One region of the Bradyrhizobium sp. CCBAU 53415 genome, then DNA from elsewhere that is predicted to be linked to it. Evidence: predicted binding sites of a transcription regulator. Region 1 holds the regulator's gene; each other region holds the start of a gene.
The links. The regulator LexA, encoded in region 1, represses DNA repair genes until DNA is damaged. The targets are predictions, from matches to a motif close to TGTTCNNNNTGTGTTCNG.
Positions count from the first base shown of each region.

Region 2: a site for LexA is predicted at 1,800-1,817, ahead of XH87_RS10375 (single-stranded DNA-binding protein). Genes of this name have one in related genera too.
Region 3: a site for LexA is predicted at 1,948-1,965, ahead of XH87_RS29275 (PA0069 family radical SAM protein). Genes of this name have one in related genera too.

Region 1 is NZ_LBJF01000017.1:23,829-27,103, forward strand. Features, by position in the region: gene XH87_RS09860 (hypothetical protein) at 1-277, opposite strand, end outside; gene lexA (transcriptional repressor LexA) at 831-1,532, opposite strand; gene XH87_RS09870 (molybdopterin molybdotransferase MoeA) at 1,709-2,920, opposite strand; gene XH87_RS09875 (hypothetical protein) at 3,120-3,275, opposite strand, start outside.
Region 2 is NZ_LBJF01000017.1:128,551-131,825, forward strand. Features, by position in the region: gene XH87_RS10365 (outer membrane protein) at 1-524, opposite strand, end outside; gene XH87_RS10370 (outer membrane protein) at 764-1,534, opposite strand; gene XH87_RS10375 (single-stranded DNA-binding protein) at 1,973-2,467, shown strand; gene gyrA (DNA gyrase subunit A) at 2,860-3,275, shown strand, end outside.
Region 3 is NZ_LBJF01000027.1:212,089-215,363, reverse strand. Features, by position in the region: gene XH87_RS29285 (ribonuclease HII) at 1-208, opposite strand, end outside; gene XH87_RS29280 (VOC family protein) at 281-736, opposite strand; gene XH87_RS29275 (PA0069 family radical SAM protein) at 760-1,926, opposite strand; gene XH87_RS29270 (phosphoketolase family protein) at 2,145-3,275, shown strand, end outside.

The sequences.
Region 1 (3,275 bases):
ATTCGATCGCGTCATGATGGCGATCGGGAATGTGCGGATCGACCTTGCCGAACTTGCCGACGCGGGAGTTGACGGTGCGCGTCCAGATCCAGCGGTTGTCGTAACGGACATTGTCGGCGAAAGCGAGCTCCGTTCCCGGCAGCAGGCAGACCGCGACGGACAGATCGGCTTCGGAGGCGAAGCCGCGGGTCGAAGTTCCGCGGAAGGTTGTCGTGACGATCGTCTCGCCGACTTCGGCGGGGCGAGTCGCGACGGCATGCAGGCTGTAGTCACACATCGGGTGCTCCTCATGCGAAGATAGCAACCCGCACCTCCTTTGGAGGCACAGGCCTCTATCAAGGTGAAAGTATACGACGCTCTGCTTGGTTGTAGGCAAATCTGCGGCTGGGCCTCGCAAGCCGCGATCACATTATCTTTCCTGGTTTCGATAGGAACAAAGCTCACTCCTGCGCATTCGACGGCGCATCTCGGCGCCCCGCGGGTGCCGACCGACTCGCTATTGCCAGCTCGATTGCTGAGGCTGCGCGATGCACCGCGCGCGTTGCGGATATGCTCGCTGACCGCCGCTTCATTGCGCACATGGCGGTGTCATTGTGTGGCAACGGCTTGCAGCGCTGATGCTGCGATCAGCGCTGCAACGATTGTCCATGAAGGATCTGGCGCATGGCGCCGGCTCGAACTTTCAGGCCGCGAAGCCATGTTGCTTCGAGCGGCGTGCCGAGGATGCAGCGCCGGAAGAGGGGCCGGATAATCTGAGCAGAACCGGAATGACCATCCAGCCGGAGCGGATACGATCCGCTCCAATCGGTGTCGGGCGGCCGCCGGACCGGTCAGTACTTCCGGTAAAGCCCGATCAGCTTGCCCTGGATCTTCACGCGGTTCGGCGGAAGGATGCGGACCTCATAGGCGGCATTGGCGGGCTCTAGCGCGATCGAGGCGCCGCGGCGGCGGAAGCGCTTGAGCGTGGCCTCCTCGTCGTCGATCAGCGCCACCACGATGTCGCCGGTATCGGCGCTCTCGTTGCGCTGGATCAGCGCCATGTCGCCGTCGAGGATGCCGGCCTCGACCATCGAATCGCCGCGCACTTCGAGCGCGTAGTGCTCGCCCGAGCCGAGCATGTCGGGCGGCACGCTGATGGTGTGGCTGCGGGTCTGCAACGCCTCGATCGGCGTGCCGGCCGCGATGCGGCCCATCACGGGCACCGCGACGGGACGTTCGCCCTCGTCCGCAGGCGGGCTGGAGGTTGCGCGCACCTTGCCGAGATTGCCCTCGATGACGCTCGGCGTGAAGCCGCGGCGATTGCCGGCGGCGGCCTGGAGCTCGGGCAGCTTGATCACCTCGATGGCACGGGCGCGGTTGGGCAGGCGGCGGATGAAGCCGCGCTCCTCGAGCGCAGTGATCAGGCGATGGATGCCCGACTTCGAGCGCAGATCGAGCGCATCCTTCATCTCGTCGAAGGACGGCGGCACGCCGCTTTCCTTCAGACGTTCGCTGATGAACCGCAGAAGCTCGTATTGTTTGCGTGTCAACATCTCGACCAAAGTCCCCCGGTTGATGTCGTTCGATTCCGAGACGATGAAATCAGCGATAAGCCGCTACATCCTCGAAACAAATCATGAACGGACACTATATGTTCGATATGTGTTCCGCAACTGCTTAATTTAGCGTGAACGCGACGAAGTTCGCGGACCGCGTGTGGCCGCGCGACTTAAAGGGGGAGCCGCAGCACCTCGCAAGGCGTGCCGGCCTCGGCCTTCGGCGCGAACGGTGCGCGTACGAGAAGTGCCTGTGCCGCAGCGAGATTCGCAAGCAGAGAGGAGTCCTGATGGCTGACGGGAAGGGCGACGAGCGTGCCGTCGCCGCCTGTCTCGAGGCGCGCACGCAGATAGTCCTCGCGCTGGTCGTTGGCGCCGAGATCGCGGCCCAGCACGGCGCGCTCGCGGTGATGATGAATCACCGAACGGCCCGACAGGGCGCGAATCAGCGGCACCATGAACAGGAAGGCACACACGTATGATGACACGGGATTGCCGGGCAGGCCGATCACGCGCATGGCGCCGAGCCGTCCGTGCATCATCGGCTTGCCGGGCCGGATCGCGATCTTCCAGAACGCCATCGCGATGCCTTCGCCCTCGAGCGCCTGCTGGACCAGATCGTGGTCGCCGACCGACGCACCTCCGGTCGTGATCAGGATGTCGGCGCCGCTGTCGCGGGCGCGGCGGATGCCGGCGGAAGTGGCCTCCAGCGTATCGGCGGCAACGCCGAGGTCGATGGTCTCGGCGCCCTCGCTGCGGGCGAGCGCGTGCAGGGCATAGCCATTGGAATAGACGATCTGGCCGCGGCCGGGCGTGGTGCCCGGCAACACCAGTTCGTCGCCGGTCGCGAGGATCGCGACCTTCGGACGGCGGCAGACGGCGAGCTGCGGGTAATTCATCGCAGCCGCGAGCGCGAGATCGCGCTCGGTGAGACGGGTACCCTTGCGCAGGAGCACGTCGCCTTCAGAGAAGTCGACGCCGGCGGGACGAATGTGCCGACCGGGAATCGCGGCTTCCCTGATCGTGATGCGCTTGCCCTCGGCAACCGTATCCTCCTGGATCACGACCGCATCGGCACCATCGGGAATGACGCCACCGGTGAAGATCCGAACGGCTTCGCCGGGGCCAATCCTTCCCGCGAACGGACGGCCCGCCGCGACCTCACCGATGACCGTCAGCCCTGAATCGATCGTTGCCGCGTCGGCCGCACGCACGGCATAACCGTCCATCGCCGACATGGCTTCCGGGGGCTGCGTGCGCCGCGCCGCGACGTCGCGCGCGAGCACGCGATGGTAGGCCTCATCGAGGGAGACCATCTCTTCAGCCAGCGGCTCGGCGCCGGCCAGCACCGCGGCAAGCGCGTCAGAAACCGGCATGAGGGCCACGGGCGGAAACTCCTGCAAATGGGTGGCGGGAGTTCTAGCCGAGTGCGGGCACGAGGCAAAGCAGCACGCAAGACGATTTATCCTGCGTGATTTCCGTCGTGGAGGCGGGAGCTCAAGTCCGACGGGGCATGATCCGGAAGGCGAGACAGACCGGCACGAGGGCGACGATGGCGAGCACGAGCGCCACGGCCAGCATCGGTCAACTCGCGGTCGGATCGTCCGGACCGACGTCCCAGGCGACGTCGGGAGCTTGGGGACCTTGATCCTTGTCGGGCAGCGGATCGGCCCGGGATTTCAGGTCGGCGGCCTTGCTGATCAGCTTGGCGGAAAGGTCAGAATCCGAGGTGGTTCTGGC
Region 2 (3,275 bases), 100 kb from region 1:
ACGCCGGCGCCGACGGTCCAGCCCGAGTGGAACTGGCTGTCGGAGGCCGAGAGGCCGCCCAGGGTCGCGGTGATCTTGTTGTCGATCCAGGCGTAACCACCGGTGCCGTACAGCAGCACATTGTTCACAGCCCAGCCGATGCGGCCGCGCACGGTGCCCATCGCGTCGGTCTTGGAGCTCACCGAAGCGGGGATGCCACCGACGCCGGCGACGAAAACGGTGCCAGCCGCCGAGGCGCTGACGTCGGCCCAGGCACCATCGGCCTCGATGCCGAACACGACGTTGCCGGTCTGCCAGTTATAGCCGGCGGTGCCGCCGACGAAGCCACCCTGCATCTTCGGGTCGCCCGAACTGGCTTCCCAGGCGCCGCCGCCGACGATACCGAGGTAGAAGCCGGTCCAGTTGTAGACCGCAGCAATCGGAGCGACCGGAGCCTTGGTGTAGGGGCGCGCCGCGAGATCGGCCGCCGAGGCAGGAGCGGCGAGAGCGAACAAACAGGCCGAAGCCAACAAAACCTTCTTCATTTTTAACTTAATCCCAGTCCCAGTTTCTGTTGTTGCCTTCCGTGACCGGAAGGGCAGCGGACTCAAACGGCCCAACTGGCGCGATGCTTACACCAACAAAGCCGCAAGTTGTGTCTCCGAAAAGCCACAACGCCGCAAAAGGTGATGGTTACTGACTCATTGCCACGGGCAATTCTGCGCCCGAACAACAAAGGCCGGCGCGAGGCCGGCCTTTGATCTCAAAACAATATCAGCGGATATCAATATCTTGCGATCAACGGGCCGCCCCAGCGATAGTTCACGCGGATAAGGCCGATATCGACGTCCTGGCTGATGCGATCGGAGGCAGTGAAGGCACCGAGCGGAGCCGCGGCAAAATTGCCGGATCCGGTGAAGTCGACCGTGCGGTGGCCGAGGAAGATGTGATCGTACTCGAAGCCGACCGACCAGTTCGGGGCGAATCCGAACTCGACGCCCGCGCCCACCGTGCCGCCCCAACGGGTCTCGCTGGCCCGGTCGAATTCGAGACCGGTCGCCAAATCGTAGGTCCGGTAGCGATCACCGACGACGGCGGCGCCGCCCTTCACGTAGAGCAAGACGTTGTTCCAGGCGTAGCCGACCTGTCCGGTGATCAAACCGAAAGAGTCAATCTTGGACTGGTTGCGAAGGCCGGACACCGCGCTGATGTTGTCGCCGGTAAAGTCGGCCCAGTTGCCCTGTCCTTCGAAGCCGAACACCCAGTTCGTCGACTGCCAGCGATAGCCGACCTGGCCACCGACCGTGCCGCCCGTCGCGTTGTGGCAGCCCTCGCCGACCAGAACGCCGGTTGCCGGAGTCACGAAGTCCCAGCACTTGTGGCTTGTGCCGCCACCGCCGTTGATGCCGATGTAGAAGCCGCTCCAGTCGTAGATGGCGGCGACCATCGGCGCGGGAGCCTTGGTGTAGGGACGCGCGGCAAGATCCGCCGCACTTGCAGGAGCCGCCAGCCCCAACGCCATCGCACTGATTGCACCAAACAGAATCTTATTCATTGCAGTCTCCCCAGTTTCGTCCGCTTCTCGATGTCTCCGAAAGCGGCTGATCAGGCGCGACGCCCATATGAACTAATTCCGAGGCAACGATAGCCAAAGGAATGGGCAAAGTCCGTCTCCGAAATGCCACACTCGCCGGCCGATTGAGGTGGCTGCAACTTGATGAATGTTAAGCGGTTTTTGTATTTCTCGGGAACCCGGAAAGGTTCCATCCGGGTTCCCCTGCCATCGGCCTGAAGCCAAATTGTTCTGTCCTTTTGGCATGAAGAACAAATCTGGAACGGAGCCGACGGGAATGCTATATGTGGGGATAACCCTGAGGGGTGCGGGCTGATTGGTGCCCGCAAGCGTATAGGGTCGCCTCAACAGGCGCAGAGGAACGCGGACAGCGGGCCTCGCCCTTTTGAAATTCAGCGGCATTCGGAGTGGAGAGCGGCGATGGCGGGAAGCGTCAACAAGGTCATTCTGGTTGGAAATCTCGGCAAGGATCCTGAAATCCGCCGCACCCAGGACGGGCGGCCGATCGCGAATTTGAGTATCGCGACCTCGGAGACCTGGCGCGACAAGAATACCGGCGAGCGCAAGGAGAAGACCGAGTGGCACCGCGTCGTGATCTTCAATGAAGGGCTCTGCAAGGTCGCCGAGCAATACCTGAAGAAGGGCGCCAAGGTTTACATCGAGGGCGCGCTGCAGACTCGCAAATGGACCGACCAGAGCGGGGTCGAGAAGTATTCGACCGAGGTCGTGCTCCAGGGCTTCAACTCGACGCTGACCATGCTCGATGGCCGCGGTGGCGGCGGAGGAGGCGGAAGCTTCGGCGACGAGCCGGGCGGCGATTTCGGCTCCTCCGGTCCGGTCAGCAGCGCGCCGCGTCGTCCCGTTGCCGCCGGTGGTGGCCGCAACAGCGACATGGACGACGACATCCCGTTCTGAGGACGCGGATCGCGCCTGTCGAGACGCGCCGAGCGCATGGAGCCTGGCGTGTCGTATCAGCAATTCTGGCTAGTCGACGGGGCGGGCTCGGGTTTTCCGGGCCCGCTTCATGTCCGGCTTGAATTCAATCGACCCGACATTTCAGACGACGGCACTCCGCAGCTCCAGAGCGCTGCGAACGGGCCGGTGGGGCGCGCCGCGCGGCGCGGTTTTCGGGGTGTCGGAGGCGGTTCCGCGGTGCCATTTCCGGGGTTGCCCGAGGCACCTTGTCCGAAGCCGTAAGTCGTTGGAAAAATAAGCGGAAAAAGCGCTTCTCGATCCTCCCGCGAGGGTGGTTATCCGACCCCCGATGCGCTATATGATTCCCAGACAAGAACTCACCGGATTCCCCCTTGGCTGACGACGACAACAAGCCCGGCGACCAGCCGGCGCATCCCTCGGATATTCGCCCCGTTTCCATCTACGAGGAGATGAAGAAGTCCTATCTCGATTACGCCATGAGCGTGATCGTGGCGCGTGCGCTGCCCGATGCGCGCGACGGGTTGAAGCCGGTGCACCGCCGCATCCTGTTCGCGATGAACAATCGCGGCGACACCCCGGACAAGAAACACAAGAAGTCCGCCGGTGCCGTCGGCGAGGTCATGGGCAAGTACCATCCCCATGGCGACCAGGCGATCTACGACGCCTTGGTTCGCATGGCGCAGGACTTCTCGATGCGCGCGCCGCTGATCGACGGGCAGGGCAATTTCGGCTCGGTCGACGGCGATCCGGCCGCGGCGATGCGCTACACCGAGTCGCGCCTGACCAA
Region 3 (3,275 bases), on a different contig from region 1:
CGCCGCGCTTGATGAGCGCGCGCTCGCGGCGGAAGCTGGGGGGAGCAATGGCAATGATGGCTTTCTTGCCGGCAGGAACCCTGGGAGCCTTGACTGCAGATGTTTTGGCCGCAGGTGTCTCAGCCGGCTTGGCAGACGCAGCCTTCTTCGCAGACGCCTTTTCTGGCGCATCCTTGGCTGTGTTCTTGGCGGACGTGTCCCGAATCATGGCCGGGATCGTGCGCAAGGGGCTTCGCCGGCGCAACCGGGAACCCAGGATATTCCCACTATTCAGGCTGTCCTAGTCCGCCAGATGCACCCGGCGATCCTCGCCCACCTCGATACCGGGCGCGACCACGACCTCCCAAGCATGGCCGTCGGGGTCGGTGAAATAGCCGGAATAGCCGCCGTAGTCGGTCTCGTGTGCCGCCTTCAGCAAGCTGGCCCCCTTCCCGATGGCGAAGGCCAGCACCGCATCGACCTCCTCACGCGTCCGGCAGTTCCAGGCGAGCGTCATGCCGCGAAAAGTCGACGGCCTCGGCGCGTCCTGCAAGACCGCATCTGCCGCGAGCTGATCCCACGGATACAGGGCGAGCACCGGACCGCCGGTATCGTAGAAGGCGACGGCCTCGCCGGTTGCCTTCAGCCGGCGCGAGAAGCCGAGTGCATCGTAAAAGGCGATGCTGGCGCGGATGTCGCTCACGCCAAGCGTGACGACGGTGAGCCTCGGCACTGGGGCCGCCAATTCCTGACTCATGCCATGCCTCTTCCACCTTCTCCTCAGAACAGGCTGAGCTGGTCGCCGTTCTGCTTCGGCCGCGCAAAGTGGTCCGTTGTCAGCTTGGAGCGCCGCTTGTTGAGGCCGAGCCTGTCGCATGCGATCTCGAAGCGGCGGCCGATGGTCCAGGCCATGGGGCCGGTGCCCTTCATCCGCTCGCCCCATTTCGCATCGTAGTCGCGCCCGCCGCGCATGTCGCGAATCAGGGTGAAGACGTGGCGGTAGCGGTCCGGGTAGTTCGCCATCAGCCATTCACGGAAGAGATCGCGGACCTCCAGCGGCAGCCGCAGAAGCACATAGGAGGCTTCCTTGACGCCGGCATGGGCGGCGGCATCGAGGATGCGCTCGATCTCGGAATCGTTCAGCGCGGGGATCACGGGCGCGACCATCACCGTGGTCGGAATGCCGGCATCGGAGAGCCGCTTCAGCGCCTCCAGCCGTTTCGGCGGCGTCGAGGCGCGCGGTTCCATGGTGCGCGCCAGCTTCGGGTCGAGCGAGGTGACCGAAATCGCGACCTTGGCGAGGTTGCGCTTGGCCATGCGCGCGAGAACGTCGATGTCGCGCAGCACCAACGCCGATTTGGTGACGATGCCGACGGGATGGCTGGCGCGTTCCAGCACTTCGAGGATGCCGCGCATGATTTTGTGCTCGCGCTCGATCGGCTGGTAGGGGTCGGTGTTGGTGCCGATCGCGATCATCCGCGGCTCGTAGCCGGGTGCGGCGAGCTCCTTCTCCAGCAGCGACGGCGCCTCGGGCTTGGCGAACAGTTTCGACTCGAAGTCGAGCCCCGGCGACAGGCCGAGATAGGCGTGGGTCGGCCGCGCGAAACAATAGACACAGCCGTGCTCGCAGCCGCGATAAGGATTGATCGAACGGTCGAAGCCGATATCGGGGGAATCGTTGCGGGTGATCACCTTGCGCGACGTGTCGACCGCGACCGTGGTCTTGAATGGCGGCAGCTCTTCCAGGCTCTGCCAGCCGTCGTCGAAGGCGACGCGCGCCTCGGCCTCGTAGCGGCCGCTGGCGTTGGACTGCGCCCCCCGCCCTCGCCTTCGCGCGCGCTCGATGGCGACGCCGAGTTCCGGAAAATCAGAGTCCGCACCCGCCGGCTCGGAGGGCGCCTTGACCGGCGGGTGCTTGAGAGCATGAGAGGATGCTGCTGGACTCATGACGCCAAGATAGCATGCAAAAGGAACAAATCAAGAACACAAACGAAAATTGGGAAAACAACCCACGCAAAGGTGCCGCTCAAATTTCGGGCGCGATCTTTTGACCTCACGCAACATGCCTGTCGCAACGATCCCGTTTGATGCCGGACACGGATCGATCGCGCCGGAACACAGTTGGTGACGATCTCGGGCATAGCTCGGCAACAATCGGCAAGAACATGAAAAATCAACAACAATCAGCTGCCGCGAGCAGCGATCTCGATCTCCTTGATCGCTATTGGCGCGCCGCCAACTACCTCTCCGTCGGGCAAATCTACCTGCTCGATAATCCGTTGCTGCGCGAGCCGTTGCGGCCCGAGCACATCAAGCCGCGTTTGCTCGGCCATTGGGGTACCACGCCCGGCCTGAACTTCATCTATGCTCATCTCAATCGCGTGATCCGCGCCCTGGACCTCAACGTGATCTATGTCTGCGGCCCCGGCCATGGCGGCCCCGGCATGATCGCCAACACCTATCTCGAAGGCAGCTACAGCGAGATTTATCCCGACATCGCGCGCGATGCGGACGGATTGCGCAAGCTGTTCAGGCAGTTCTCCTTTCCCGGGGGCATTCCGAGCCATGCGGCGCCGGAAACGCCGGGCTCGATCCACGAAGGCGGCGAACTCGGCTACGCGCTGGTGCACGCCTACGGCGCGGCATTCGACAATCCTGATCTGATCGTCGCCTGTGTCGTCGGCGACGGCGAGGCCGAAACCGGCCCCCTCGCCGCGTCCTGGCACTCGAACAAGTTCCTGAACCCGGCGCATGACGGCGCGGTGCTGCCGATCCTGCATCTCAACGGCTACAAGATCGCCAACCCCACTGTGCTCGGACGGATGGGAGACGCGGAGATCCGCGATCTCTTCCGCGGGTTCGGCCATGAGCCGCTGTTCGTCGCGGGCGACGATCCAAAATTGATGCACCGTGTCATGGCGGATGCACTCGATGTCGCGCTCGCCAGCATCCGCTCGATCCAGCAGCATGCCCGCGACGGGCGCACGGGCGTCGAGCGGCCGCGTTGGCCGATGATCGTGCTGCGCAGCCCGAAAGGCTGGACCGGCCCGAAGGAAGTCGACGGCAAGAAGGTGGAGGGCTTTTGGCGCGCGCATCAAGTGCCGGTCGCCGGCTGCCGCGAAAATCCGGCGCATCTGAAGGTACTCGAAGACTGGATGCGCAGCTACGAGCCGGAAAAACTGTTCGACGCGAACGGCGCGCTCGTTCCCGAGCTTCGGGCGCTCGCCCCCGAAGGTATCAGCCGCATGGGCGCCAATCCTCACGCCAATGGCGGCCTGTTGAAGAAGGAGCTGAAG